Regions from separate parts of the Paenibacillus sp. JNUCC 34 genome, predicted to be linked through region 3. Evidence: riboswitches for the same ligand, from Rfam matches in the RefSeq annotation. Region 3 holds a riboswitch; each other region holds the start of a gene.
What was found. A riboswitch is a leader RNA that binds a small molecule or an ion and turns the genes downstream of it on or off. The one in region 3 is predicted to bind cyclic di-AMP.
Positions count from the first base shown of each region.

Region 1: linked by a shared signal. The riboswitch ahead of AC2TF5_RS17005 (C40 family peptidase) and the one ahead of AC2TF5_RS27395 (C40 family peptidase) in region 3 are both predicted to bind cyclic di-AMP.
Region 2: linked by a shared signal. The riboswitch ahead of AC2TF5_RS04385 (TrkH family potassium uptake protein) and the one ahead of AC2TF5_RS27395 (C40 family peptidase) in region 3 are both predicted to bind cyclic di-AMP.
Region 4: linked by a shared signal. The riboswitch ahead of AC2TF5_RS01160 (hypothetical protein) and the one ahead of AC2TF5_RS27395 (C40 family peptidase) in region 3 are both predicted to bind cyclic di-AMP.

Region 1 is NZ_CM177770.1:3,637,977-3,645,527, forward strand. Features, by position in the region: gene AC2TF5_RS16995 (carbohydrate ABC transporter permease) at 15-965, opposite strand; gene AC2TF5_RS17000 (hypothetical protein) at 1,167-1,502, opposite strand; gene AC2TF5_RS17005 (C40 family peptidase) at 1,647-2,510, opposite strand; cyclic di-AMP (ydaO/yuaA leader) riboswitch at 2,513-2,657, opposite strand; gene AC2TF5_RS17010 (endonuclease MutS2) at 3,561-5,606, shown strand; gene AC2TF5_RS17015 (GNAT family N-acetyltransferase) at 5,621-6,136, shown strand; gene AC2TF5_RS17020 (class I SAM-dependent methyltransferase) at 6,261-7,124, shown strand; gene AC2TF5_RS17025 (RluA family pseudouridine synthase) at 7,128-7,551, shown strand, end outside.
Region 2 is NZ_CM177770.1:959,662-967,212, forward strand. Features, by position in the region: gene AC2TF5_RS04380 (CPBP family intramembrane glutamic endopeptidase) at 1-1,613, opposite strand, end outside; cyclic di-AMP (ydaO/yuaA leader) riboswitch at 1,885-2,027, shown strand; gene AC2TF5_RS04385 (TrkH family potassium uptake protein) at 2,091-3,434, shown strand; gene AC2TF5_RS04390 (potassium channel family protein) at 3,451-4,116, shown strand; gene AC2TF5_RS04395 (LysR family transcriptional regulator) at 4,204-5,115, opposite strand; gene AC2TF5_RS04400 (succinate dehydrogenase cytochrome b558 subunit) at 5,357-6,025, shown strand; gene sdhA (succinate dehydrogenase flavoprotein subunit) at 6,041-7,551, shown strand, end outside.
Region 3 is NZ_CM177770.1:5,935,017-5,942,567, reverse strand. Features, by position in the region: gene motB (flagellar motor protein MotB) at 1-231, opposite strand, end outside; gene motA (flagellar motor stator protein MotA) at 215-1,015, opposite strand; gene AC2TF5_RS27420 (hypothetical protein) at 1,207-1,500, shown strand; gene AC2TF5_RS27415 (4a-hydroxytetrahydrobiopterin dehydratase) at 1,593-1,907, shown strand; gene AC2TF5_RS27410 (c-type cytochrome) at 1,980-2,336, opposite strand; gene AC2TF5_RS27405 (GNAT family N-acetyltransferase) at 2,493-2,993, opposite strand; gene AC2TF5_RS27400 (C40 family peptidase) at 3,107-3,574, opposite strand; cyclic di-AMP (ydaO/yuaA leader) riboswitch at 3,576-3,712, opposite strand; gene AC2TF5_RS27395 (C40 family peptidase) at 3,971-4,444, opposite strand; cyclic di-AMP (ydaO/yuaA leader) riboswitch at 4,448-4,586, opposite strand; gene AC2TF5_RS27390 (hypothetical protein) at 4,902-5,726, opposite strand; gene AC2TF5_RS27385 (M1 family metallopeptidase) at 5,738-7,551, opposite strand, start outside.
Region 4 is NZ_CM177770.1:252,256-259,806, reverse strand. Features, by position in the region: gene AC2TF5_RS01165 (TrmB family transcriptional regulator) at 1-422, opposite strand, end outside; cyclic di-AMP (ydaO/yuaA leader) riboswitch at 922-1,122, shown strand; cyclic di-AMP (ydaO/yuaA leader) riboswitch at 1,227-1,394, shown strand; gene AC2TF5_RS01160 (hypothetical protein) at 1,518-1,931, shown strand; gene AC2TF5_RS01155 (potassium-transporting ATPase subunit F) at 2,082-2,159, shown strand; gene kdpA (potassium-transporting ATPase subunit KdpA) at 2,190-3,869, shown strand; gene kdpB (potassium-transporting ATPase subunit KdpB) at 3,891-5,924, shown strand; gene kdpC (potassium-transporting ATPase subunit KdpC) at 5,980-6,585, shown strand; gene AC2TF5_RS01135 (histidine kinase) at 6,687-7,551, shown strand, end outside.

The sequences.
Region 1 (7,551 bases), 2.3 Mb from region 3:
ATACGGTCCTTGTGTTAATCCAGACTGTCTTTACGTCGGTTAAGCAGCATGAGAAATACCGTCAGCACGAGGATTATTAGGAACAGCAGATAAGACACTGCCGTGGCAAGCCCCATCTGTGAAGCCAGAAATGCATTGCGGTAAATATACAGCACGACCGTCATCAGACTGCCTCCAGGATTACCGGCTGTACCTCCGATCAACCAAACGTCTGTAAATCTTTTCATACCACCGATGGTTCCCATAATGAGCATAAAGACAAATATTGGCCGCAAGTAGGGAATGGTAATATAGAGCCACTTACGGTACGTTCCCGCTCCATCCACTTCTGCAGCTTCGTATAGATCACGGGGAACACTTTGCAATCCAGCCAAAAAAATGATCGTGTTATAGCCAAGCGCACCCCATAGGCTCATCAATACAATGCTGTACCGGGAAACCTCCGGATTCGTAAACCAGCCAACCGGCTCAAGACCGATAAAACTGATCACGAAATTGATCAACCCTTCCTTTGAAGGAAAGAACAAGAATGAGAATAACAGGCTTGTTGCGACTCCAGATACTACGTTAGGCAGAAAGTAGACCGCTTTAAAAAAATTTTTTCCCAGATGCCATTTCAAATTGTTGATCAGACTTGCGAGAATGAACGACAGGGCAATGCCAAGCAGTACGGACCAGATGCCCATCACAAAGGTGTTTGTAAGCGCTTGCCAAAATAAGGAGTCTTCTAAAGCATAACTGTAATTGCTCATACCTACCCATTTTCCATTCAAAGCAAGGCCTGATGTCTGGTGAAAACTCATAAACAGTGCAGCAAACATCGGATAAATGGCAAAAGCAAGCACACCGACAATCAAAGGAGCACTAAACAAGTAACCCATCCAATCATTACGTGTAAATCTGAACTTCCTCTTGGACATAGTCCTTTGATTGGATAGGTATTTCCCTTCTGGGGTGGATGACAAACAGCCCCTCCTCCTCTCTAGATTGAGATCCGGATTGAATGACGAATGGATGTACACTCGCTCTAATCCATTCTGTAAATGGTTATGTGGACAAATCCGGAATATGTTGTTTTTTTATACGCCAATTTATTTCTATAACCAAAAAACCTGCGAGAATTCCGCAGGTTTTGGTTGTAATTTCCTCCTTCCTGCGGATCTTTTTTATAACAGCAGGCTTATTGTCAGCAGATTAAACAAGGCCAGCGGCAGAATAGGATTGAAAGGGGCAATAGGTCCCGGAGGGTTGAAACCAGGGGAAAATCCCGGAAAGAAACCACGCATGTCGTCAAGTGGATCCATGCTCAAATACACAAAATCCACATCCACCCCTACTACCACACCCACAATAATCTCATTATGCACCGTGTGGACTTGCACTTTTCGATTGACCATGTTATTCATCGCATGATGTACTTTTTCCTTGTGTTGTTTCATTAAATGCGCGGTATGTTGGTCGCATTGGTAAACGACATGATGACTCGGGTATGTTGTTGTCATATGTTCACTCCTTTTATCGTCCTTACCCTCATTGTATGCATACGCCCAATACAGGGTGTATGCCTATTATTAACATAAAGAAGGGGTTGTCCCCAAGTCATCACAGATGACCAGAAGACAACCCCTTTTTTTGTTATATAAAAATCATTTTAAAATCCGATTTGCGCCATTATATTTAGGTCCCCAATAGGAGCTGTTTATGCTGTCAATTGTTACTCCGCTGCTAGTGGCAGAAATAAATTTATTATCACCGATATAAATGCCTACATGAGATGTTGAAACTTTGTTAGTAATGAAAAATACGAGATCCCCTTGTTTTAAATTGCTCTTTGACACCGAAGTTCCGTAATTGTCATGCATCGACACGGAGCTATGAGGCAAGCTGACACCCATTTTACCATACACATACTTCACATAACCCGAGCAATCAAATCCGGTGGATGGCGAGGCACCTCCCCAAACGTATTTGGTCCCAAGGTATTGTTTAGCTAGTGATACAGCCTGATTTCCTTGGGAAGTGCTTGGAGCTGTCCAGGCAGGAGGATAATTTTTTCCATCCGTACTGATGATAGCAATTTTGTTTTTAGAGTCCCACTTCAAAGAATAGCCAAACGTTTCTGATACAAACCGAACGGGAACAAAAGAACGGCCATCGACGATCCGCATGCTCGTGTCCATGACAACTTGTTTAGAACCGACTAAAGCAATATTGGAACCGGATTTTAGTACGATGGTGGTGTTTCCCTTTTTAATCGTTACTTTAGAGCTCGTAGAACTAATCTTTTCATAGTTTACGGTGGAGCCCATTTTTTCTACGATCATTCGAATAGGCACCTGAGTGAATCCTTTACTGTCAATAAACGGCTGCTCGTCCGGAAAAGAAACTAAGGAATCGTTAATTTGTACCTTAATGGAAGAAGTAGCAGCGCTCGCTGGATCAGAGCTAAGTACGAGAGTCGAGGCGACAATGGCCCCTGAAAGTAAAACCGATTTCAGTAAGTTATTCATGATGTTTTCCTCCCTGTTGCTTCCGAGGTTAGTTGACGGATTCGGAAAGAGGTATTTCCTAGTTTATATTTTCAAATAAACATTCACCCCAAATAAAGCTCCCCCGTACCAAACGTTATGCTCGTCTGGATTCAGCACTTAATAAACCAAGTTAACCATTATAAAGTAACATACCCAGCTCTTTGATATAGGTCGAAATTGTGTCCATTTTATGAAATTATGAACAGATTGTAACTTTTAGAGCGAAATTGATACTTTTTCGATACTTATAGTACGTGTTCAAAAAGGTCGGTTTTCAGCACCGAAGCATATGCTTCCGATGTGCGTTTTTTCAAAACGCTTGAGTTGGATGAAGCTAGGGACTGAGGAGCGGAGCTGCACGTTTTCGTAGAAAACGTCTTCGGAAGCATCAGCTGTTTTGGGTACGTGAGCACCTAAAATGTTTCCGGAGGAAACATACTTCGTAAGCATCCACTTAGGACCGGCTGAATTCAAGATTCGATGCCGAGCCCACTTCCTGATTCACTTCGTGATCAAAAGCGGACTTTTTGAACAACCTCTTATAACAATTCGGACTTCACCATATACATATATAATGAAAACCTCGCTTGACTTTTTCCAAAAAGAAACCGTATATTAATGTCATACCCTCTTAATAAGGAGAGATTTTGATGTCGGTGGTCGTTCTTAACTAACCAAATTTCATATGATTGGAAAAACCCTTTTTTTCATGGCCTGAAAAGGCTATGTTTATTTTCTTATGGTTTTTTCCATCTGTGTAATTAGTTAAGAACAACGGATATCAATTGAAGCCCGGGAGGTCTATCCTGTTTTGGCGTCTTTTCATCCGTGCTGAGTTCAGCACGGATTTTTTGGTAAATAGGACTGCGTACAGTAAGTGCTGGCAGCTCTATTTCCTATGGAGACGATCAATTTCAAGGCGGACTGACTAAAGGCAGAGAGTGAACCTACGTTCATTCTCTGCCTTTTTTTGTTTTTCACGGGCTCTTTCAGGCAAATATACACCAATACAAAGGAGTTTGATCACAAATGAATTTAGCTACAATGAAATTACTGCAATTCGACAAGGTCCAAACCGAACTGGAACGCTTTGCCGTCTCATATCTCGGGAAAAATCACATTCGTGAAATGACCCCTCTCACCCAGCTCAAGGTAATCCGGCATAGGCTGGATGAAACTTCTGAAGCCAGTACACTACTCCGTGCTGGGGCAAGTATACCCATCCCTTCCTTGGAGGGAATAGAACCTGTTCAACAGCTGCTGGGGACCGGTTATGTGCTTAGTGAACGCGACTTCGGCCATATCCAACAATTCCTACGCAGCTGCAGGCAGCTCATACGTTATATGGCCACCAAGAGCGAAATTGCTCCAAAGATAGCCTCATACGCCACTTCAATGTATGAACTCGCTTCATTGCTCTCAGAAATCGAACGCTGTATTTATAGCGGCCGTGTTGTTGATGGTGCAAGTAAGGAGCTTGCGAGAGTCCGCAAAAAAATCGCTGTATCTGAAGAGCGAGTCAAGCGAAAACTCGACAGTTTACTCAGCAAACACCGAGCCATCATGCAGGAAAGTCTGGTCAGCAAACGTAACGGCAGGTATGTTCTGCCCATCAAGAAAGAACACCGCAAGCAAGTTAACGGGGTCGTGCTGGATGAATCGGCAAGCGGACAAACGGTTTATATCGAGCCTAGTGATGTCGCAAGCCTCCAACATGAGCTGAGCTTTTTGCAATCCGAAGAAACCCGTGAAGAGACCAAAGTGCTCAGTGCATTGACCGAAACGGCTGAGAGATACAGTCACGAATTGAAGCTGAATGCAGATACTGTCGGAATGTACGATTTTATTATCGCGAGGGGTAAATACGCCCTGTCCATCAGCGGACGAAACGTGGAACTTAATGATCAGGGGATCATTGCGCTCAAGCAGGCCACCCATCCTCTGTTGGGGCCAGGTATGGTCCCACTGGATTTTGCAATCGGTCGTAACTACAAGTCCCTGATCATAACAGGTCCAAATACAGGCGGTAAGACATTAACACTCAAAACCGTTGGTCTATTAACCATGATGGTTCAGTCGGGTCTGCTCATCCCTGTTCAGGAAGGCAGTCAATGCAGCATATATGAACAGATTTCAGTCGATATCGGAGATGGTCAAAGCATTGAACATGCGCTTAGCACCTTTTCGGCTCATATAAGAAACGTCAATCATATTTTACAAACCGCCAATGACAAAACGCTGATATTACTGGATGAAATGGCTTCAGGCACGGATCCTGGAGAAGGTATCGGCCTCTCGATCGCCGTGCTGGAAGAGCTGCATCGCCGCAGGGCTACGGTTGTCGTTACGACTCACTTTACAGAAATCAAAAATTTTGCACGTATAACTCCTGGGTTCGAAAACGCACGAATGGAGTTTGACACAGAGACACTTGAACCGAAATACCGGTTGAAAATCGGAGAGGCCGGACAAAGCTATGCTTTTGTCATTGCTGAGAAATTGGGGATTCCTTCAGCAATCATTGCACGTTCCCGAGAAATTTCTGAAGCTGGTGTAGGACATGACAATACGATGTTCCCAAGTTACAACGTCTCCACGAATGAATCCCATACAGATGAGATTCATGTGCCTGCTAATGAAGACAATCCGGAAGATGTATCTATTGAGGAAAGTCACAGTCCTGATGAGGATGATTTCTCTGATCAATCAAGTCACGATGTAGAAAAACGATCCGAGGAAACGCCTCACAGCGAAGGTCGAATTCATGAGAAAGATCATAGCTCGAAATCCACTAATTATGAGCTCGGAGACAGCGTGTACGTATCGTCCTTGAACAGGACGGGTATCGTCTGTGAAACTCAAGATTCGCGCGGTATGGTTGGCGTGATGATCCAAAAACAAAAGATCAAAATCAACCACAAACGCCTCACACTGCATATTGCAGGTAAAGATCTGTATCCTGAAGACTATGACATGGATATCGTTTTTGAGAGTAAAGAGAACCGCAAGAAACGGAAGTTGATGAACCGAAAGCATGTCGAGGGACTAACCATTGAAATAAAACCTGAATCCTAAAGGAGGACATAACTATGATAAGAACAGAAAAAATCCAGGATTACACCCAAGTAGAACAACTGCTGAAAAACGCGTTTAAGAATGAGGCTGAGCCTCGACTTGTTGAACGTATCCGTGACACCGAAGACTTTATTCCGGATTTGTCCATCGTAGCCGAGGCAGATGGACAAATTACCGGGCACATCATGTTCAGCTTAACTGAAGTATTAGATGATGATCAATCATATCAAGTAGGTTGTCTCGCCCCTCTCGCCGTTGAGCCGACCTTACAGCGTAAGGGGATTGGCGGGGCGTTAATTCGAGAAGGTCTGAACAGATGCCGGCAATTCAACATCCCGTTAGTATTTCTGATCGGTCATCCTTCGTATTATCCGCAATTTGGATTTGTTAAGGCAGGTGATTATGGCTTTCAATTGAAACAGTTCGAGGTTCCGGAAGAGGTCTTTATGGTTTACGAAATCGAGGAAGGTGCTCTACACCGTTTCAAGGGCGAGCTCTGCTATTCCGACGCCTTTTTGGAAATGGAATGAATCGCTTCAATAAATAAAAACAACAATCCTTCATCAATCAGCGCCATAACCAGATTTGTGGCAATGTCGGCGGTAAATGTTGTACAATAAAGCTTAAATGACAATTTGAAGGATGGTTTTCAACATGTATTTAGCTGATGATTGGAAAGATTATGAAGTTATAGATACCGGAGGCGGAGAAAAGCTCGAACGTTGGGGCGATGTTATTCTGCGCCGCCCGGATCCGCAAATTATTTGGCCGCTCAACAATGACAGTAGTGTATGGAGAAACGTTCACGGCCATTATCACCGGAGCTCATCGGGCGGCGGAAGCTGGGATATGAAGAAGCAGCTTCCTGAGCGTTGGAACATCTCCTATGACCAGCTTAAATTTCACATCCGTCCGACGAGCTTTAAGCATACCGGTCTGTTCCCTGAGCAGGCTGCTAACTGGCGCTGGATGATGAACAAAATTTCGGACGCCGGTCGTCCAATCCGTGTGCTCAATCTGTTCGCATACACTGGAGGAGCAACCGTTGCTGCAGCTTATGCTGGCGCACAGGTAGTTCATGTAGATGCAGCAAAAGGCATGGTACAATGGGCGAAGGAAAACGTGGCTTTGTCCGGTCTATCAGACCGCCCTGTCCGCTTCATCACGGATGACGTATTCAAATTCGTACAACGTGAGCAGCGCCGCGGGAACAAGTATGAAGCTATCATTATGGATCCCCCATCCTACGGCCGGGGTCCAAGCGGAGAAACTTGGAAGCTCGAGCAAAGCTTGTATCCATTCTTGGAAAGCTGCCTCGATATCCTGTCAGATAATCCGCTCTTCATGCTGATTAACTCCTATACAACGGGTATTTCACCTACCGTGCTTAAAAATATGCTGTCCATGACCATGCAGCCAAGATACGGCGGCAGCATCAGCGCTGGCGAGATCGGCCTGCCGATCACCAACTCCGGACTTAATCTGCCTTGTGGAATTCTGGGACGCTGGGAGTCGTAGAGTATGAATGATCAGAAAGCCAATTATCCTGAGGTACCGATTGTCTATGAGGATAACCACGTGCTTGGAGTCAGCAAGCCCGTAAATATCCCTTCACAGGAGGATGCCTCCGGTGATGCAGACATGCTTACGATACTCAAAGATGACATCAAGGTCCGGTACAACAAGCCAGGTAACGTGTACCTTGGTCTCGTTCACCGACTGGATCGCCCAGTCGGCGGTGCTATGGTATTTGCCAAAACCTCCAAAGCGGCCTCCCGCTTATCGGAGTCTGTCCGCAGCAGAAGCTTCCGCAAACTATACGCAGCGGTAGTGCATGGCAAGCCCAAGCAGCCTTCCGGCAGACTGGTAGATACGCTGTACAAAGACAGCCGCAGCAACACGGTTCGCGTTGTCCCTAAAGGAACAGAAGGCTCCAAGGAAGCGA
Region 2 (7,551 bases), 1.1 Mb from region 3:
CCGACGATGGCTGGCAAAATAATGTAGAAGATCCCCATCCATAAGTTAACCGGATCGTTCATCATCATGAGACTGAAGCCCATTAGAATGCTGTTGAACACCACATGCGCGAATACGGCGGCCATGTATCCGTAACGCAAGAAGATGAAACTGAACAGAAGCCCGATGATGACTAGCTCAATCGGTCTTGATATGACCGGATAGATCGGATACAAGGTGTGACCGAGAGCCCAGATGATCGAGGTGATGAGGCTGGCCACGAACGTGTTACGAACGATTTTTTTAACCATTTTAATACCGAACAGACGGTAGACAGCCTCTTCCGATATACCTGCAAACCAGGCCATCAACGGAAACAGCCATGGGTACAACATGTTAAAAGGTGATTGTGAGGCATCTGTTGTAGACCAGGTGTTGAGCGTAAGACCCAGCGCGATAAAGATCAGGGACTGTACACCAAGCAGAATGCAAGCCCACAAATACCCGAGTTTCATGCTTTCCAGCACGTATACGCCATACCCGGGTTCTTTGGCACGTGGCCATGGATTTAATCCCTCTTCCTTACGCCATAATCCGTTCCCTCCAACGAGTGAGAAGTAGAGCAGGGCTGAGAATACGATGGAGTAGACCGCATAAAAGATCAGGATACCCTTAATGCTGGCATCGCTCATTCCGTCTGCTTTAAAGACCGGCAGTAGGTTATAAGTGTTCAGCATTTGAATAACAAACAATAGCAAAGCAAGGAAAATACCTCTTTTAAATGAAGTGTGAGCTTTGGTTTTTACGCTGTAGACGATTGCCAGAATACCCAAAACGAGTGTAAACAATCCGTAGCCCAGCATTGTAAGCAAGGTAGCGTTAAGCGTCTGCTTCTCCACATAGGCGGTATGAGCACTAGGAACGGAAAATACAGGCTCGTACGAACGTAGTTGGCGGTCTTCAAAGGAGAAGTTCAGCTGAAGACGAGAGTCTCCGATCTTAGCTTCCGGGTCCTCATATTTCAGACCAGGTTCCCCTTCGCCAGTAATTCGTTCAAGCTTGGACGTATCATAACCCGCTCGGTGAAGCCAAGGTGCAGCAAGCGCCTCCTTCTCGGCTAGTGACATGTCGCCTTCGATCATCAGGAGCATCTGCTTTCGTACGCCACCCATCTGCAGCATGGCCCCTTTGTAACTAGAGCCGACCATATCAAAGGAAAAACCGGCGATACCCGCGTTCTGCATATGTACATCCACATTTAAAGCTGTCCCATCACCTTGATCAAACCTTACGCGATAAACATCATAAGGATACTTGCTTTCGAACTTTTTGTTATATTCGGTCAGCAACTTTTCTTTGGATAGGTATCCGTATACATCAGATCGGGATTGGTATGTAACGAGAGGTTCTTTACCTGGTGCGATGTTGTACTGCAACTGTTCCTGTACGAAGCGTTCGGCGGCTTCTGCCGCTGCCTTTTTGGTGATTAACTCGGGAGTTTTTACCTCTAGCGTGTCAGAGGCAGTAGACGGAAATACCTGAAAAATTAGAAACAGAATCAGGCCGATTGCCCCGAGCACCATTAAAGGTTTTTTGTTCGACTGAAGTTTAAGGGGCTGTCCTGCTTTATTCATGTCATTCCTCCTTGGTAATAGGGGTTAGAAATCGTTTGAAACGTTTCTTTCATGGAAACATAAATCAATATAACATAGATATGAAAGCAACAAACGGGTTATCCCATTCAAAATTATGAAAGATACGATGAAAACGAAGGAAAGATTTCGAAAACCTCAGAAAACCATGTGCTACTACTCTTGAATATGCCCAATTCCGCTCTTTTTTAAGTTAATTTACGTTAAAATCGGCTTTGGGTTCCTAAGGATATTGCGTTATAATCACATCATGTTAATAGATCAGCCGAATTTCGTAACGAAAATGGGGGAACCATTTAATTGGGGTGAATTTCTCTGCTGTATAGCAGTGAATAGGGCGACCTGTGATATGCCCGAATCCGTCAGCTAACCTCGTAGGCTGCAGCACAGGAACCCAAACGCGTAAGGCATTGGATTTCCAGTGTCTTTTTTTCTTTGACTTTTTTTAAAGAGGTGAATATGTTGACTTCCAAATTATTTTGGCTCCGCTTGTCGCCGCCGCAGATTCTTGTTATGGGGTTCGGAGGAATTATCACGATTGGAACCTTGCTCCTAATGCTGCCGATTGCCAACACGACAGGGGAACCGCTGAACTTTATGGATGCCTTATTCACTGCGACATCCGCGACCTGTGTTACCGGTCTTGTGGTGGTGGATACGGGGACATTCTTCAGTTCATTCGGACAGGTAGTCATCATGCTACTGATACAGATAGGCGGTTTGGGTTTCATGACCATGGCCACGCTATTTGCGCTTGCATTAAAGCGCCGTATTTCATTAAAAGATCGTCTTGTCCTGCAGGAAGCGATGAATCAGTCATCGATGGAGGGGATCGTCCGACTGATCCGCAGGGTTCTGCTGTATTCCTTGGTGATTGAAGCTAGTGGAGCACTACTACTGACCCTTCGCTGGGCATTTGATATGCCTTTCGGGAAAGCTTTGTACTACGGAATATTTCATGCAGTAACGATGTTTAATAATGCGGGATTTGATCTGTTCGGTCATTTTGGAAGCTTGACCGGGTACGTGTATGATCCATTAGTCAATTTTGTAGTTATGTTCTTGATCGTATCCGGAGGAATTGGATTTATTGTCATGGCTGATCTGGTTGATTATAAAAAAAACCGCAGGCTGTCATTGCATTCCAAGGTGGTTTTGTCCATGACAGGCGCGCTTATTTTGATAGGGGCAGTTGTCATATTCATATTTGAATTCACGAATCCAAAAACATTAGGATCGCTGAATTGGGGTGGAAAAATTCTTGGCTCCTTCTTTCAATCGGTCACACCGAGAACGGCAGGAGCTAATACGCTCGATATAACCGGTTTGCGTCAGGCCACACAGTTTTTCATGGTTATTCTGATGTTTATCGGAGCTTCCCCGGGATCAACGGGGGGCGGGATTAAAACGACGACATTCACGATGATGATCGCTGCCGTTATAGCAATGATGCGGGGGCGGGATGAGATTGTGCTATTCCGGTACCGGCTGGTTCAGGAACGGGTTCTTAAAGCGCTGACCATTACGCTGCTTGCACTGCTACTGGTGATATCGGTATCGATGATTCTGTCAACGACAGAGGACAGTAGTTTCCTCTCTATACTGTTCGAGGCAACGTCCGCATTCGGCACCGTGGGGCTGACCATGGGATTAACACCCCACTTGTCATTATTCGGAAAGCTTCTGATCAGCATTACGATGTTTGCGGGGCGTCTTGGGCCTCTAACGCTTGCATATGCTTTAGGCCCTAAAAAGGGTAAGGAATTGTATCGTCATCCAGAAGGAAAAATGATTATTGGATAAGGAGATTGGCAGAGAAATGAAACCAAAGCAGTTTGCGGTAATAGGGCTAGGGCGATTCGGATCAAGTCTGGCGCTTGAACTGATGGATTTAGGTTATGAGGTACTCGGAATCGACCGGGATGAAGAAGTGGTCGAGGACATGAGTGAGTTCCTCACCCATACCGTAGTTGCCGATGCGACGGATGAAGAAGTACTCAAGTCACTCGGAATACGGAACTTTGATTGCGGCATTGTAGCAATAGGTGACGAGATCCAGACGAGTATTTTGGCGGCAATTATTCTGAAGGAATTGGGTGTAGCCACAGTCGTTGCCAAGGCAATATCCGTATTGCACGGCCGGGCGTTGGAAAAACTGGGTGTTGATCGGGTTATTTTTCCGGAGAGAGATATGGGAATACGAGTTGCGCATCAACTTGTTACGCCGAATCTTCTGGATTACATCGAACTGTCCAAGGACTACCGGATCGTGGAAATGACGGTGACGGACTGCATGGATGGCAAGACACTTAATGAACTGAATACCCGTGTCCGTTACGGGATCAGTGTTGTGGCATTGAATCAACGTTCGGGTGTGATAGTGGCCCCGACGGCGATGGATATTTTGCGTGCAGGCGATATTATGGTTGTTATAGGAGCAAAAGAGAACATCGATCGCTTTGAGGGCGAAGTCGTAAATATGTAGAAACGAAGGATTTATCTATCTATATTCAATAGCCGGTATATCATCGGCATATAAAGCCAATAACCTGACGTATTTCTCTCGGTCAGGTTATTGGCTTTTGTCCTCTTCAAGCTTGCGGAACAATGTTTCAGTCTCGGCAATCCAACGACTGGCGGCATTGCTGAGCTCGGAGGGATTTCCATAAATGAGACTGGTCGTTCGCCGGGTCTCAATTAGAGCGGGAATGTGGATGTCAACAAGTCCGTTATCCGACAGCAGCTGAGGTCGGAGATAGGACTTGGGAAGGAGTGCGGCCGCTTTACAGGTGGGAATGAGACGCACAATCGCTTCGAAAGAGTCGATCTCCATGCGGATGTCCGGCATGATCCCCCAGCGGTGAAACAGATCATCGGTCAGCTTCCGGTACCAGGTACCTGTTGAGAAGATGATCATCGGCAAGCCTTGTAGCTGTTCGATTCCGACCTCTTGGCTCTCAGCCAAAGGATGTGAAATCGGCAGTACGAGTTCAAGATGATCGTCGAACAGCGGAATGCAGTTAAGGCCAGGCTGATTAATGGAAGAAGCAACGATGCCAACTTCCACTCTTTTGTCACGGACGGATGACACGATTTCATGTGTCTTGCCTGTGATTAGTTTAATCTCGGCTGTAGGATGACGTTCCATGAAGGCATTTATCAGCGGGGGCAGCGTAGTCTGAAGCGTTGTCAGGCTGGCTCCAAGTGAGATTGTAATCTGATCTTCCACACGATAATGTGCGAGTGTCTGCATGAATTTCAACTGCTGCTGGCGTTGTTCCAGAGCATAGGTGTAGGCAAGCTGACCGATAGAAGTAAGCTCCAGACGTTTTCCACGCCGATTAAAGAGCTGAACGCCAAGTTCGTCTTCGAGTTTGGCGATTTTGCGGGAAAGGGCAGGCTGGGAAAGGTTCAGCAGCTTGGAAGCTTTGTTTAAGCTTGACTGCTCAACGACGACTGCGAACACGTCCAATTCTTCGAACAATATTTTTCACATCCTAAATGAATAGCTTATGCGTATAAATTATAACGATTAATAATTATATTGCAATTCCATTATAAGAGAAAAAGGAGTAACATGAAATATGACACAAGATGTTCACAGAATAAACGAAATGCGGGACATTTTGTCGTTGAATGCGTTTAACGCGTAGATAGTATGTGGTTGATGAATTATGATGAGACTTAATGAAAACGCTACACATTGGAAAGGGGAACGTCAACTTATGAAAGGGTATTATTCCAGAAAGCTGCATTCTTTGCTTGGTATCATACCGCTTGGAGCCTTCTTGCTCACTCATATGATCACCAACTTTAAGGCTTTTGATAGTGGAAAGGAAGGCTTTGATAAAGGTGTCCAATTTATTAACGGCCTACCGCTCATATTTTTCCTGGAGCTGCTCCTGATTTGGCTGCCGCTTCTGTATCACGGCGTTTACGGTTTGTACATCGCCTATCAAGCAAATAACAACATCGGCAACTACAACTTTGAGCGGAACATTCGCTTTACTTTGCAGCGGATTACCGGCGTTATTACGTTTGTATTTATCATCTGGCATATGTACGATACACGTTTTCAGATCGCTCTTGGCAAGATCACACACGATGAGTTAGGTGCAGTTATGCATGGTATTGTTAACACTCCAATCCTGTTTGTACTGTATGTGATCGGGGTTATCTCGGCAACTTTCCACTTCGCGAACGGACTGTGGGCATTCCTCGTTAGCTGGGGTATTACGGTTGGTCCGCGTGCGCAGCGTGTATCCTCATACATCTGCATGGGTTTGTTCGTTCTTATGAGTGTATTGTTTATTCTTGCCTTGACCGCATTCAAGAACTCCGAGTTCGAGGCGGCGACAGCTTTTATTGATGTGTTTAAAACAGTTTTGAGCTAAGGGGAGTGAACAGAAATGGCATCTAACATTATTGTGGTGGGCGGTGGATTAGCTGGTTTGATGGCGACCATCAAGGCAGCTGAAGCTGGAGCTCACGTTCATTTATTCTCACTGGTACCTGTTAAACGTTCCCACTCCGTGTGCGCACAGGGCGGTATTAACGGAGCCGTTAACACAAAAGGGGAAGGCGACTCTCCTTGGGAACATTTTGATGATAGCGTATACGGCGGTGACTTTTTGGCAAACCAGCCACCAGTTAAAGCGATGTGTGATGCAGCACCAGGCATTATTCATCTGATGGACCGGATGGGGGTTATGTTTAACCGGACGCCGGAAGGGCTGCTCGATTTCCGTCGATTTGGTGGTACGAAACATCACCGTACAGCATATGCAGGTGCTACGACAGGCCAGCAGCTTCTGTACGCGCTTGATGAGCAGGTTCGACGCTGGGAAACAGCTGGTCTAGTAACTAAGTACGAGAATTGGGAGTTCCTGAACGCTGTTATTGATGATGAAGGCGTATGCCGCGGTATTTCAGCTCAAGACCTGCGTTCGATGGAAATCCGTACATTTCCGGGCGACGCGGTTATTCTGGCGAGTGGTGGCCCAGGTATTGTTTTTGGTAAGACGACGAATTCCGTTATTAACACCGGTACTGCAGCGAGCGCTGTGTATCAGCAAGGTGTGCATTACGCGAACGGAGAATTCATTCAGATCCATCCGACAGCAATCCCGGGCGATGATAAGCTGCGCCTCATGTCTGAATCCGCGCGTGGTGAAGGCGGCCGCATCTGGACGTATAAGGACGGGAAACCTTGGTACTTCCTTGAAGAGAAGTATCCTGCTTATGGTAACCTGGTGCCGCGGGATATTGCGACACGGGAAATATTTAACGTTTGCGTCGATCAGGGACTAGGAATTAACGGAGAGAACATGGTGTATCTGGATCTTTCCCACAAAGACCCTAAGGAACTCGACGTAAAACTCGGCGGCATTATCGAAATTTATGAGAAGTTTATGGGTGATGACCCGCGTAAGATTCCTATGAAAATCTTCCCGGGAGTCCATTACTCCATGGGCGGTATGTGGGTTGATTACAATCAGATGACGAATATTCCTGGCTTGTTTGCTGCCGGAGAATGTGAGTACCAATATCACGGTGCCAATCGATTGGGTGCTAACTCTCTCGTATCCGCCATCTATGGCGGTATGGTAGCCGGACCGAAAGCAATTGAGTATGTTAAAGGATTGAAAAAATCGTCTCAGGATGTTTCGTCCGCTATTTTTGATCGGGCTGCGAAAGAGCAATCAGCTAAATTCGATGGCCTCTTGAAAATGCAAGGAACAGAGAACGCTTATGTACTGCATAAAGAGCTGGGCGAATGGATGACCAACAATATGACCGTTGTTCGCTACAATGACAAGCTGGAAGCGACAATTGGCAAGATTAAAGAGCTGAAGCAGCGTTATAAAAAAATCAACATGACGGATACTTCCCGCTGGAACAACCAGGGGGCGGCGTTTAC
Region 3 (7,551 bases):
AGCTGGATCATTGCTCGGTTCCGTCTTGCTGTAATCAAGAACCCCGGTTCCGCCAGTCAGGGCAATATTGAATGCATCGCTCATTTCTTGAAACTTTTTAGCGTCCGTCGCGCTCATCGAGTATAGAACCAAGAACAACGCAAACAATAGGGTAAGCAGATCTGCATACGGAAGCAGCCAGGACTCGTCAGCATGCTCTTCGTGGGGCTCGTGTCTAGTCTTTTTGCTCACTAGAACCAGCCTCCCTTTGATTCATTTTAAGGCGCTCAGAAGGGGTCAGGAAGACGGACAGCTTCTGGCTTATGGCAATCGTTGATACACCTGATTGGATAGAGAGAAGCCCTTCCACCATCATCAGGCGAATCTCCACTTCGCGTTTGGACAAACGTTTTAGCTTGTTAGCAATTGGATGGCAGATAACATATCCGGTAAAAATACCGAGCATGGTGGCGATAAAAGCTGCACCGATCGCATGAGCAAGTACTGCCATATCAGTCATATCAGCCAGGGCGGCAATCAGACCGATAACCGCACCCAATACCCCTAGGGATGGTGCGTACATACCAGCTTGGGAAAAGATAAGGGCGCCTGAGCGGTGCCGTTCTTCTGTGGCGTTAATGTCTTCCATTAACACGTCGCTTACAAATTCCTGATCGTTGCCGTCAATAATCATGCGCATCCCGTTACGGAGAAAGGGATCGTTGATTTCCTCGACTTTTGATTCGAGCGCGAGCAATCCCTCGCGGCGGGTAATGGAGGCATACTCCATGAAGAGTGTAATCAAATCTGTTTTATTCATTAGCTTTTGCTTCACGAAGGTCATTTTGATAAGCTTAGGAAACTTTTTAAGCTCCACCAGCGGAAAGCCTATAAACAGTGTAGCAGCGGTTCCGCCCAATATAATGAGATAGGCAGCGGGATTAGCTAATGCAGTAATGGACGCACCCTTTAAAATCATTCCGACCAGTACTGACACAAGACCGAGCAGTAAACCTATGATTGTTGAAATTTCCATAATACACCTCATCCATGAGAAATAAATAACGAATCCATTCGTTCTGAGCCCTTCTGAAGAGACAGCATTGTGCAAATGAGCGCATTACACTATTTATCGTCAGGTTGGCGTTTTTTTTTTAGCTGTAATTTCCGGTATAATAGAAGCAAGGGAAACTTGCAGGTATGAAGTGACAGAAAGGAGTGAGAGAGATGGGTGTTAAGCATGGGCGTGATTACGGTGATATTTTGACAGATTTGACTGAGGCGGTCGGACGTATTCCAGACAGTTACGTTTTTTTTGAAATGGAATCGGAGGATTGGAGCAACCTTAACGATACGGAGAAAAACGAGGTTCATGAGGCACTAGCGGAGGATTTATTTTATGGGCTAGGCACAGAGCCTGTCATATCAGTAGGCAGTGGAGTTGTCATTCACGATCAGACAAACCATCGGATAAATATTTTAATTGGGGAGGAAGAATTGGCGTTTGTAGCTCTCGTCTAGCTGAAGTAATGAAGTAAAGATCAGAGGAATAGAATAGATGAATAATTAGTCCCGCTTTGGTGGGAGAGGTTTTTTTTGGGGAGGAAGATAAAATGCTGTATACACAGCAGGAAGTTGAAACACATCTGGAAAGACTTGAAGGCTGGGAATTGGAGCAGGGACGATGGATTATCCGTAAATATACTTTTCCTGCATTTATGAAAGGGATTGCTTTTGTGGATGAAGTCGCTGCGATCTCGGAGGCATTCGGTCACCATCCCTACATTACAATCGATTACAAAACCGTGACGCTACGTCTGACTTCTTGGGATGAAGGCGGTATTACGGCTGTAGATATCAAAGAGGCACAGCAGTTTAACGAGGCATACGAAAAAAGCCGCTCCAAGGACAATAAGGAGCAGGATTAGCAGCAGCGGATATTTATATAAAAAACACGCTTGGAACGGGAGCGGTCCTGTCCAAGCGTGTTTTTCTGCTTATTATTTTTTCTCAGACAGATAAAGTGCAAGGTTGGCAACTTCCTCAGGTTTAAGTTGATCTTTAAAGGCAGGCATACCTTTACGCCCCTTCGTGATCACGCTAAACAATGCATCAGTGTCCATATGTCCGCCTACTTGCTGGAGAGCTGGTCCTGCTCCGCCCTGGAGCTGATCACCATGACAAGTAATGCAGCTGGCTTTCAACGTAGCTTCAGCCGCCGCCGCGTCCAAAGTTACCTCAGGCATTGTTGGTTTTGCTTCTTCAGCTACTTCTTCTTTCCCTGGAAGCGTAAACATCAGCGCAAGGGCCAACGCACATGCGACGAAGAACAATCCGCCCATAATCCATTTTTGCATCGTCATATCGTCCCTTCTTATGTATACTGCAATTGATTCTATTATAAACGAACATACAAAGACATCATAGCAGTTGTGACAAAAAAAGCAACATAACAACGCTTTCTTTGACTAAAATTACACAAAATTGTGCTATTTTTCATAGTCATAATGGTTTCAGATGGAATTTCCGGAATCGTCTCTGGACATATAAACCATGCAATGAAAAAGAGCTTTGCCAGTCGGAGTCATCCGTTCGTACGTATCCGTAACATGGAAACCGACTTTGGAGTATGTACGGATTGCACGCTCATTCCAAGTTAAGACCTCAAGGTCAATCTCATCCTCAGGACGCCGCTGCCTGGCCACATCCACAATAGACTGCACAAATCGTTTACCCATTCCGAGTCCACACCAATCAGGTCGCATACCAAGACCAATCCGCGTAACGCCTTCCATTGGGAACAACTGTGCGAATCCCCACATCCGCTGTTCTTCATCGAGTATGGATACATACTGCTGCTCGCGGATGTCCGGATCGCCAAACTCGATACCAAGTCCTTTCATTTGCTCCCAGGGGAGCCAGCCGTAGATATTATAAGGAGATGGGTAGGTCCAGCTGCAAATCTCCGCTGCATGATACGAGTCCATTGGAACCGCATAAAACCGTTGTGCCATGGGAAGCAAAGGTCATTCTCCTTTCATGATTTACGAAATAAGAAGAAAACACCCGCTAAAAGAAGGGATGCTTCTCTTCGCGGGTATATTTGTATGATATAAATGATTTCAAATTATTCAGACACGTGGCTTTCGTATGCTGAATCATCCATAATTCGCTTGGCGCCGATATAACGCTCCGCATAATAACTGTCACCCAGTCGGTTGGTCACGACCCCTCTTGAAGTGGAGGAGTGGGCAAATTGATCATCCCCGATATAAATACCTACATGGGATACGCCCTGACCTGATGTATTGAAAAATACGAGGTCCCCCGGGCGAAGGTCTTCGCGGGATACGGCCACACCCATCTCAAATTGGGAGCCTGACTGATGGGGAAGCTTCATTCCCATTGCTGAGAATATGTACATTGTAAATCCAGAACAGTCAAAACCGCTTGTTGACGTACCACCATAGCTGTATCTTGTCCCTAGCACATTATCGATTTCTTGATCCAGCTTACTGTCGGCAAAAGCGCTGCCTAAGCCTGCCGTGAACAGCATCGTAAGGCCTAACACGGTCGCACTGAACTTCTTAAGCATAAATAACTCCTTCCGCTGCCTGCGAGGTTAGCTGTAGGGTTCGGTTGAAGGTCCCCTATGATCCCTTAGTAGCAAGATCAATTCACCCGTGGTTGGATCCCCCGCTTCCATTGCTCTGGAATTTGGCATATGCATTCTATGTATAAAAGCCCTTACAATAATGACAAAGTTATTACATTGAATATTCTATCAGAGGGCCTGTCCACTTGGCAATTGTTTATTGCTGTCTTTTGAATAGAATAGATAGATATCCGTGTCGAATTATTGTCATAAAAAATTTCTCGTAAAGGTGCAAACTTTTTCCCTATTTCACACGTTATAAAAGTATAAAGAAAAAGCCGCGAAGGAGATTGTGGTGAATCTCATTCGGGCTTAAGTAAACTTTTGTTTATGAAATTAATTGTAGTTCACAGCGGCGGATTTGTATTTGCTCGGGCTCATGACCCGCTTGGCGCCAATGTAACGCTTGCCAAAATAGCTGGAGTTGATTGCGGTGATGGTGACACCGCGGGAACTTGAGGAATGTGCAAATTTGCCACCACCTACATAGATCCCTACATGGGATACACCTTTGCCTGAGGTGTTGAAGAATACAAGATCGCCGGCTTTCAGTTGGCTCTTCGGTACTGCAGTCCCAACTTTATACTGGGATGCCGATGAATGCGGCAAAGTCATCCCGAGTTTCTTGAACACATAACTTGTAAATCCAGAGCAATCGAATCCTTTGGTTGTGGTTCCACCCGATTTATAAGAGACGCCAATGACGGGTTTGATTGCGCTGTTTAACTTGGAATCCGCGAAAGCGCTTCCGGTACCTAGCGTAAGGGCGAGAGCCAGACCGAGTGAAACGGCTGTTAGCTTCTTTTTCAAGTGATAAGCTCCTTCCAATGCCTGCGAGGTTAGCTTAAGGGTTCGGCTGAAGGTTAGCCTATGATCCCTCTGTTGCGAGATCAATTCACCCAAGACGGTTCCCCCGTTTCCCGTTGGAACGGGAATTCGGCTTCTTAAGATATGAAAAATTATAAGTACAATGATAGTTCATCCATATGAAATAGTTACAGGAAAGATGACAAAGTTGTTACTAACACATTCGTTATTTTAACAGAGTATTAACTTTTTGGCAATCGAGGAAAGTATATTTGAACAAAAAAATTCCGTTCTTCCTAGTGGAGAACGGAATTTTTTTGTTTTGTTGGCTAGCATTATGCATCTTTTGAGATTAACAGTAACATATAATGCATGAATTTAAGGTGAAAATTGGTTTTTTAATTGGGGATGAGAATTATGAATGGATGATTCAGGTTTCTTATGGATATGTGAACATCTTTTAAATTTGACGACTGTGAGTATGCCATACATGATATTGAGCGGTAACGCTCCACAACTGGAATAGACTACTCACAAAATAGGAGGTCTGCTGAATGATTAATCCGATCAGACCTGACCATAGGAAGGACATACCGCTGAGCAGAAGGAGAAGAGCTATCGCTGTTCCGCCGATCGTAATGGAGATGAGCATAGCCTTTCCGATGTGACGGAGACAGACCATCAGAGCGGATATCATGCCCATGCCAGCTGTTTTGCCGAACTGCATATAAAGAAAGAACAAATGAATGAGATACGCATACAACAGCCAACAGACGAAGTAAGGAGCGATCTTTAGCAACGTAGACGGGTCGCGAATGGCAGCTAATAGTGAAGGTAACATTTTCGGCACCAGCCAATATGCGGGGGTAAAGGTCAGAATCGTCTCAACCACATAAAATAAAGTTACCGGTTTCCATAGCTGACGGATGCCCTTGAAGAAGAACAGACCTCGCTCACCTTTCGTCTCTTGATGGAGATTGTAAAATATACCAGCATGAATAAGAGGAGTCAGAAGCATCCGGATGATCAGCATACAGATGAGTATCCAGGCATAGGTATGAACGTCGTTGCTTTGAGTCAGGGCCCTTTCGCCCTCATAAAAATACAACAGCTTACTAAGCTCATTCGGAGCAGGGTCCGGGAATCGCATCAGAAGCGGAACGACGGCTGATTTGACAAGGCGATACAGGCAATATCCCCACAGAAGGCGATACAGAAACAGAAGAATAATAACATAGAACTGATCTTTCACACTGGTCCAGCCTTTGCCTGCGTAGCTTTTCATGTTCTCCCCCCTTACCATGACAGGCTGCCGAACAGTGTCTCCACCAGCTTGGTGATGCTCAGGTTCCAGCGCGTGACAACTTTCGGATCCATTCCCGCCTTCATATAGTTATTGATGTGTTTGTTCTCGAGCACGATTGAGTATTTCGGATCAACCATTGCCCAGAGTAGTGGAGATTTATGCTTGATTTCATACTGGGTTTTTCCGTTCTTGCCGTCCCACACCTTTTCAACCGTCTTCCCGTCCTCAAATGCAAATCTGATCGGGATGTTGGAGACGGTGCCGCCCTTGCTCACGATGGTCACAATCGTCTTATAGGCGGGGTCTTCCCGGGTTCCGGTATTTTGGGTCTGAATGTTCTCCACAGCGACGTCAGCCATCAGGTTACCGTATACATATTGGTCAAAATAAGGCTGCCACGATTGTTTGGTGATTTGCTCCACAACCTGTAGAAAATCTTTAGTTGTCGGATGTTTGAAGCGGTATTTTTTCGCATAAGTCATCATGATTTTGTCCATCGTCTGTGTGCCGACCAGGCGTTCAATGTCCTGCAGCACCAGCTTGCCGCGTGTGTAGACGTTCAAAGCGTATTTTTCGTGAGATCCGTATTTCCAAGATTCCTGTTTAAGCGGCTCAGGCGAGGATATGGCCGCAGCTTGTGCTGCCGTGTTAGTGGTTAATCCGTATTCCTGCTCCATTACCCGATCCTCGGCATAGGAGGTGAATCCTTCGTCGAGCCAGGCCTCCTCGAACTCATTGTTCGCGATCATGCCGTAAAAATATTGGTGTCCGATTTCATGGATGATCGTGCGCTCTAGCTCGTACCCTGGCGAATCGTCCTTGGCTCCGAAAGCGGTCACCAGCGTCGGATATTCCATACCGCCCGCGCCGTTTCCAGCGTCTGGAGGCACTACAATGGACAACGTAGCGTACGGATAGGAGCCGTACCATTTACCGTAAGAGGATAAAGCTGCTTTGGCAGCATCAAAATAGCGGTCTTTCAGGTCTTTATGCACCGGATCAAGGTAAAGCTTAATGCGGACACCGGGTACACCAGGTGCGGAAAATGCCTCTTCCGCTACGACAAAATTGGGCGAGGTTGCCCAGGCAAAGTCATGAACATCGTCTGCGTAGAATTGGTAGACCTTCTCACCGTTTGATTTTGTGGCCGGTTTAGTCGGAAAACCAGTGGCTGCAACAATATAGTTCTCCGGCACCCGGATACGGACGCTGTAAATGCCGAAGTCAGCATAAAACTCAGAGTTTCCATGGTATTGATGGAGATTCCAACCTTCCTCCGTGCGATCGCGAACTCCCGCAGGCTCGTATACGCTGATTTTCGGAAACCATTGTCCAGCCATTACAAAATCATCAGCTGTACCCATACGTGCAAAGATTTTGGGCATATCGACTTCAAATTCCATATTCAGCGTAATGCTCTCCCCGCCTTTAACAGAACGCGGCAGACGCAGCTTCACCAGGCTTTTGTCCTTCGCGTTGCCATCATCAGGCTGCACAAATTGGAGACGGTTGAGCAGAGATAGCCCTTCAATTGTTTTGATCCCCGTAATCGTCATGGATCCGAATCCGTCCTCAGGCATACGGTCTGATCGAAGTCTGCCACCAGATTCCTTCATAAACGTGGTTTCTTTGGATGCAAAAGCATTAGGGTAAAGATGAAAGTAAAGCTCGTTTACGGCTTTTTCACCAGGATGAGTCCAGGTTATCGTCTGTTTTCCCTTCAATTTGTTTTCGCCCGGCTCAAACCTGACATCCATGTGATATTCAACCAGTCTGTTGCTCAGTGCAGGAGCAGGTACATCGT
Region 4 (7,551 bases), 360 kb from region 3:
AGATCGGTTATTTCATTAAACTCATCGCTCCACATTGAGACGAGAACAGACTCCTGCGCTTCCTCAATCATCTGTTTGCAGAACGCCTGGATCGAGCTGTGCGATTTCAGACTCCACACCTGATCATCCACAACCGTTTTGCGGACCCCCGCCGAGCGAAGCTCCTTAATGTCACTCTCAAACTCATGCGTCAGTTTATCAATCACGGCTTCCACAGGGAGTGCCGTATAGGTACGCTTTTTGCCAGATACCGTATCCATGACAATTCCCTTGTCCACTAACCGGTCCAGCACCTCATAAATTTTAGCCTTCGGAACACCGGACAACTTCACGATACTCGATGCATCCATCGCCTCGCCGCTCGTCACAAGTGTTTCATATACTTTGCTCTCATACTGGGAGTAACCGAATTGTAGAAGCATAGCTCCTCCTTGTACATTTGTTACCCTCTATGTTACCGGAGCGTGAGACGCTTGACCAGTACTATGGAAATGTGAATGCATGTTTATAGATACTCCTGAGTCCGTTTGCTCTGAAACCTGCTCATTGTCCGGGTTCCCCCGACTCCCTTTAGAGAGCTCAGCGTTTAGATCATGGTTAAATTCGGATGAATCATACGTCATTGCCCTTTCAAAGTAAATGTTCATTTATGGTCTAAAAATTCAAAATATCGACGAAAAAGCCAAAAGAAAACGTGTACATTAGGGCTTGACATCGATTATCCATACAAATACACGGTATCTTGCCACTTTACGAGAAATCAACGAAATACAGAGAAATACAGAGTATGGAGCAGTATTCTGGTGACCAATCCCCCTTTCCCCCGATATCCTGTTAAAAAACACCTCAAATGTGCCTCTCCCTCGATTTACATTACGAACCGCCAGACGTATGATACGAATCATGAAATGAACAATGTTTTCACATGAATCGCTGAATTCCCTTGCTGGGCAAGGGAAGCGGGGGAACCAAACAAGGAGATGGACCAGGTGGTGTGAGAGCCACCATGAACATCTTCAGGGGTGAATCTTGATCCGAAGACTCTATGGAATCGGATCAGGTAGGGCGACTCTCACCGCCCGAATCCGACAGCTAACCTCGTAAGCGTTGAGTTAAGCAGTCACGCATTCAATTGACGCGGTCTGCTCACAAGGAGAGGATGATGAAGCTTGTGATCGAGAAACACGACCACAGGGCTTAATGTCTCTGTGGTTTTTTGCAAAGTGCTTTTTTATTCGCTGAATCCTTGAATGGAAAAGGAACGGGGGAACCAAACGGGAGACTTGCTTTTCTTCCAGGGGTGAATCACATCGGCAGAATACCTGCCTATGGGTAGGGCGACTCTCACGCCCGAATCCGTCAGCTAACCTCGTAAGCGTATCGAGAGAGGCAACGATTGTCGTGTGCAGGGCACGGTGTATTTCACTGTGTCATCAGAAGCCGCGGGAAGAGTGACTCTCCTTCCCTGAGGCTTCTTTTTTGTTGCCTTCTCTTTCTAACAAATAGGAGGAGAAAACATGGAAAAACCGCAGGATCTGATCATCGTATCCGCTCCAACCAAGGCAGGGGAGGAATTCGTACTCCAGCTTATCCGAAATAAAATTCCGTTTGCAGCCATCGTGAACAACCGGGTAGAGCAAGATCGTCTGGATAAGCTCGGAGCCAAAAACAACATGATCTTGATCGACACCACCGATGAACAAACCTGGATCATTCCCGAGTTTTCCGTCGGCAGGGTGTTTCTGTTTGAAAGCAGTCTGAACCTGTGCTGCCGTTACTTGCGGATTTGCCGTACTTGGACTTTGGATCCGATCTATGTCATCACTCATTCAAGCAACCCGAGATTAATTTATAAAGGACTTGGCGCAGATATCGTGCTGCATACGAACCATACCAATGTTTCCTTCTTAATTTCATCACTCGTCAGCTAGACCATATTCATAATCTTTCAAAAAATATTTTGGAGGGATTTACATGCAGGATCTGTGCATGGTGCTCATTCTGGGAGGAACCTACGCACTGTTCACCTTATTTTTATCCTGGTGCGGACGCGTGGTCAATGAACCGGAGGCTGATAACCAATGATCATCATTATCGCATTTATGATCTTTATTTTTCTGTATTTGATTTACGCGCTGATTCACCCGGAAAAATTCTAGGGGTGTTATTGAAGGAGGAAGCAATCAATCATGGGCATTGTACAAATTGCCATCGTTATTCTGGTTCTGGTGCTGCTCGTTAAGCCTCTCGGAACCTACGTATATAATGTATTTCGCAATGAAGCGAACGGAACGGATAAATGGTTCTCCTGGGCGGAGAAACCGATCTATGCGTTGATCGGACTTAAAGAGCGCAAAGGCATGACCTGGAAGGTATATGCAATCAGCTTTGTGATGACCAATATTGTGCTGGTTGCAGCCGGGTATCTCATACTACGACTGCAAAAGATACTGCCGTTCAATCCAAACGGAATTGACAATATGGAGCCAACGCTATCGTTCAATACTATTATCAGTTTCATGACCAATACAAACCTGCAGCACTACAGCGGAGAATCGGGTCTCTCCTACTTCTCGCAGATGGCCGTCATCACCATGATGATGTTCACCTCCGCTGCTACCGGCTTATGTGTCGCTATCGCGTTCATTCGGGCAATTACCAGCAAGGGAACAACGATAGGCAACTTCTTCGAAGATTTTGTTAAGGCACATACACGGGTGTTCATCCCGCTGGCCTTTACAGTGGCCATGCTACTTGTTGCGCTGCATGTTCCTCAAACCTTAAAACCTACCATCAATGTAACGACGCTTGAAGGCGCCGAGCAGCAAATTTCAGTTGGTCCAGTGGCTGCACTGGAATCGATCAAACATCTGGGTACGAACGGTGGTGGACATTTCGGCGTCAATTCGTCTCATCCGTTTGAAAATCCGAATCCGCTGACTAACGTAATCGAGATTTTATCAATGTGGTGTATTGCGGCGGCTCTGCCTTACACATTCGGTTTATTTGCGAAAAACCGCAAGCAGGGCTGGATTATTTTCTCGGCCATGATGGTTCTGTTCATCGGATTCCTGTCACTTGCCTACGTATCGGAATCGAATGGTAACCCGGCGATGAGTCGACTAGGAATCGATGCTTCCCAAGGCAATATGGAAGGCAAAGAGGTCAGGTTCGGTATTGCCCAGTCTGCTCTGTTTACGACCGTAACCACAGCAGCCACAACCGGATCGGTCAATAACATGCACGATACGCTGACACCGCTTGGCGGTATAACACCGTTGTCTCTCATGATGCTGAACTCTGTCTTCGGCGGAAAAGGCGTCGGTCTGATGAATATGTTAATGTACGCTATTCTGGCCGTATTCCTCGCCGGGCTGATGGTTGGACGAACGCCGGAGTTTCTTGGGCGGAAAATCGAAGCCCGGGAGATGAAGCTGATTGCGATTGCCATTCTGGCTCATCCCTTCATTATTCTGGCGCCGACTGCTCTCGCTCTCATGACAGACGCTGGTCAAGCGGGCATTACGAACGCAGGCTTTCATGGCATTTCACAAGTGCTGTATGAATACACTTCCTCGGCAGCGAATAACGGCTCTGGCTTTGAAGGTCTTGCGGATAACACGCCGTTCTGGAATATATCAACAGGGCTTGTCATGCTCTTCGGCCGCTATATTTCGATGATTTCGCTTCTAGCGGTAGGCGGCTCTCTGCTGCGTAAGCAGTGGATTCCTGAGACACTAGGGACATTCCGCACGGATAACCGGCTGTTTGCGTTTATTCTGATTGCGGTAGTCCTGATCATCGGGGCGCTGACATTCCTGCCCGTGATGGTGCTTGGCCCGATTGCCGAGCATTTAATGATCCGTTAATAGAAAAGGTGGATTATCCCAATGAATAACAATAGAAAAAAGGTATTAAACGGAGATATGGTTCGCCAGTCGTTAAAAGATAGCTTCATCAAGTTGAACCCTATTGCCATGATGAAAAACCCCGTGATGTTTGTTGTCGAGGTTGGTACATTTATTGTCCTCCTCATGACTATCTTTCCCCATTATTTCGGGACAGAAGACAGCATCGGCTTTAATCTGACCGTATTTGTGGTTCTGCTCTTAACCGTCTTGTTTGCCAACTTTGCCGAAGCTCTTGCTGAAGGGCGTGGTAAAGCTCAGGCTGACTCCTTAAAGCAGTCAAAGAAGGAAATCGCGGCCAACAAGGTTATGGACGGCGGCGGCATCAAGCGTGTTCCGTCTACCGATTTACGTAAAGGTGACATCGTGGTGGTCTCGCAAGGCGAAATGATTCCCGGTGACGGCGAAGTGATCGCGGGTCTGGCATCTGTCGATGAATCGGCCATTACCGGAGAATCAGCCCCGGTTATTAAAGAGGCCGGCGGGGATTTCAGCTCGGTAACCGGCGGCACACGGGTTGTTAGTGATCAGATTAAAGTCCGGATCACTAGCGACCCCGGCGAGTCATTCATTGATCGGATGATCTCGCTCGTAGAGGGGGCATCCCGGCAAAAAACACCAAATGAAATTGCGTTGAATACCCTTTTGACCGTACTAACATTAATATTCCTGATTGTGGTTGTCACGCTTGCCCCGATCGCCAAATATCTCGGAATCGAGCTTTCGATTCCCGTCCTGATCTCTCTTCTCGTCTGTCTTATCCCAACCACCATCGGTGGTCTGCTGTCCGCAATCGGGATTGCTGGTATGGACCGGGTAACGCAGTTCAACGTGCTGGCAATGTCCGGTAAAGCGGTTGAAGCTGCCGGCGACATCAATACGATGATTCTCGATAAGACAGGAACGATCACGTTTGGTAACCGGATGGCAAGCCAGTTTATCCCGGTCGGTTCGGAACCTGTCGGCTCTGTTGCCCAGTGGGCAGCTGTAAGCTCAGTTATGGATGAAACGCCTGAAGGCCGCTCTGTTCTCGAACTGATGAAGAAGGAAAGCTTAGGATTTGACGAATCCATTACATCCGGTGCCGAATTCATCGAATTTAAGGCCGAGACACGGATGAGCGGTATGGATCTGAAAGACGGCCGAAAAGTTCGCAAAGGAGCAGTCGATGCCGTAAGAGCCTGGGTTCAGTCTCAGGGAGGCATGATCCCATCCGATCTGATTGCCAAAGGAGACGCCATCGCTACCGAAGGGGGAACACCGCTGGCTGTGGCGGTAGATAACCAGATTTACGGCCTCATCTACCTGAAGGATACGGTGAAGCCAGGCATGAAGGAACGTTTTGACCAGCTCCGCAAAATGGGCATCAAGACGATAATGTGTACCGGCGACAATCCGCTGACTGCAGCTACCATTGCCCGGGAAGCAGGTGTGGATGACTTCATCGCCGAAAGTAAGCCTGAAGATAAAATAGCCGTCATCCGCAGGGAGCAGGCCGAGGGCAAACTGGTCGCCATGACCGGTGACGGAACGAACGATGCTCCGGCACTTGCGCAGGCTGACGTTGGTCTTGCCATGAATAGCGGCACAACCTCCGCGAAGGAAGCAGCCAACATGGTCGATCTGGATTCCGATCCATCCAAAATTATTGAAGTGGTTGCCATTGGGAAACAACTGTTGATGACCCGCGGCGCATTGACCACCTTCAGTATCTCGAACGACATAGCCAAATATTTTGCCATCATTCCGGCGATGTTTACGGCAGCCATTCCGAGCATGAACGCACTGAATATCATGGGGCTGGGTTCCCCTATGTCCGCGATTTTATCGGCTTTGATTTTTAACGCCCTTATTATCCCGCTGCTCATACCACTTGCAATGAAAGGTGTAGCTTATAAGCCGATGAGCTCGACCAAGCTGCTGCAGCGTAACATTTTGATCTACGGACTGGGCGGTGTGATCGTACCGTTCATCGGTATCAAGCTGATTGATATGATTGTCCATTTGTGGATTTAATGAAGAGACAGAGCGGAAATTAATCTAAAGATAGATATGGAAAGGTCGAATAACGATGAATAACCATGATCCGAAAAAAGCTCATACGGCCCGATTTTTGTTTAGTACCGCTCTAAGAGCAAGTCTTGTATTTATCATCCTGTGCGGTATTTGTTATCCGCTCGTAACGACAGGCGCGGCGCAGCTTCTGATGCCGGATCATGCGAACGGAAGCCTGATCAAGAACAGCGATGGAAAAGTGGTTGGCTCGGAGCTCATCGGGCAAAACTTTACGGACCCGAAATATTTCCATAGCAGGGTCTCGAGTATTGAGTATAACGGCGCTGGATCGGGAAGCAACAACTACGCACCCTCCAATCCAGACCTGATGGAAAGAACGAAAGCATCGATTGAGTCCTGGAAGAACAACAATCCGGATGTGCCGGTAAGCGAGCTTCCGATTGACCTTATCACGAACTCTGGCTCCGGTCTGGACCCTCACATCACGCCAAAATCGGCTGAGGTCCAGATTCCCCGGATCAGCAAACTGACAGGCATCTCAGAAGGAGAACTCGGAAAACTGGTTGATCAACATACCGATAGCCGGGATCTGGGTATATTCGGTGAACCGCGTGTCAATGTACTGAAGCTGAATCTTGCGCTAAGTGAACTTTTGAAATAATTAGGTAACAAAAGCTCAGGAAACCTAATAGCAGCCGGCCCTTCCACTTAAAGGGTTCGGCTTTACTCCTTTTAAATAAAGTGGTAAGGAGGTAGAAGTCCATGGACCCGTTCAGAAAAAAATCGCCAGAGGAAATCCTGCTGTCCATCTCAAAGCTGCACCAAGGCCGGTTGAAGGTATATATCGGAGCCGTAAGCGGATCCGGGAAAACCTATCATATGCTCCGCGAAGGCCATATCCTAAAAAATCAAGGCATTGATGTTGTCATTTGCGCCGTATCCACCATGCAGCGTCCGGACACGATAGAGCAGATCGGCGATCTGGACCGGGTACCCAGCATTCATTGGCACAAGGGCAATGAGAAAAAAAAGGATCTAAATCTGGAGCTGCTGGTGCAGCGAAATCCTGAGGTACTGCTCGTTGACGGATTGGCACACCGTAACCGGGAGGGAGCGCAGCATGCTACCCGGCTTGAAGATATTCGATTCCTGCTGAGCCGCGGCATCAGTGTGATTACAACAGTTAACGTTTATGAACTGGAGGATGTGCGGGAGCTCGCAAGCAAGCTGACCGGAATTCTGGCAGTTGATACCGTACCGGCAGACACGCTGGAATTGGCGGACGAGGTCGTTTTAATTGACGTAACCCCCGAAACGATGCTAGTTCGCGCAGCCGACGGATTATCTGGCGGAAACAGCGATTTGTTCAAGCACGGCAATCTGGCCGTACTGCGGGAGCTAACCCTGCGCCTTGTAGCGGAAGGTGTTAGCGACTCCCTCGAAAGGTATCGCAAGGAGCTAGGGCTTATCGGACCATCAGGGGCCGATGAACGGATATTGGTATCCACCCAATATCACTGGAACGGATCGATTTATATGCGCCGCGGACAGCAGATCGCGAAACGGTTGAACGGTGATCTGCTGGTCGTTACTTTTGTGAATCAGGATAAGGAGCTCAGCAAGGAGC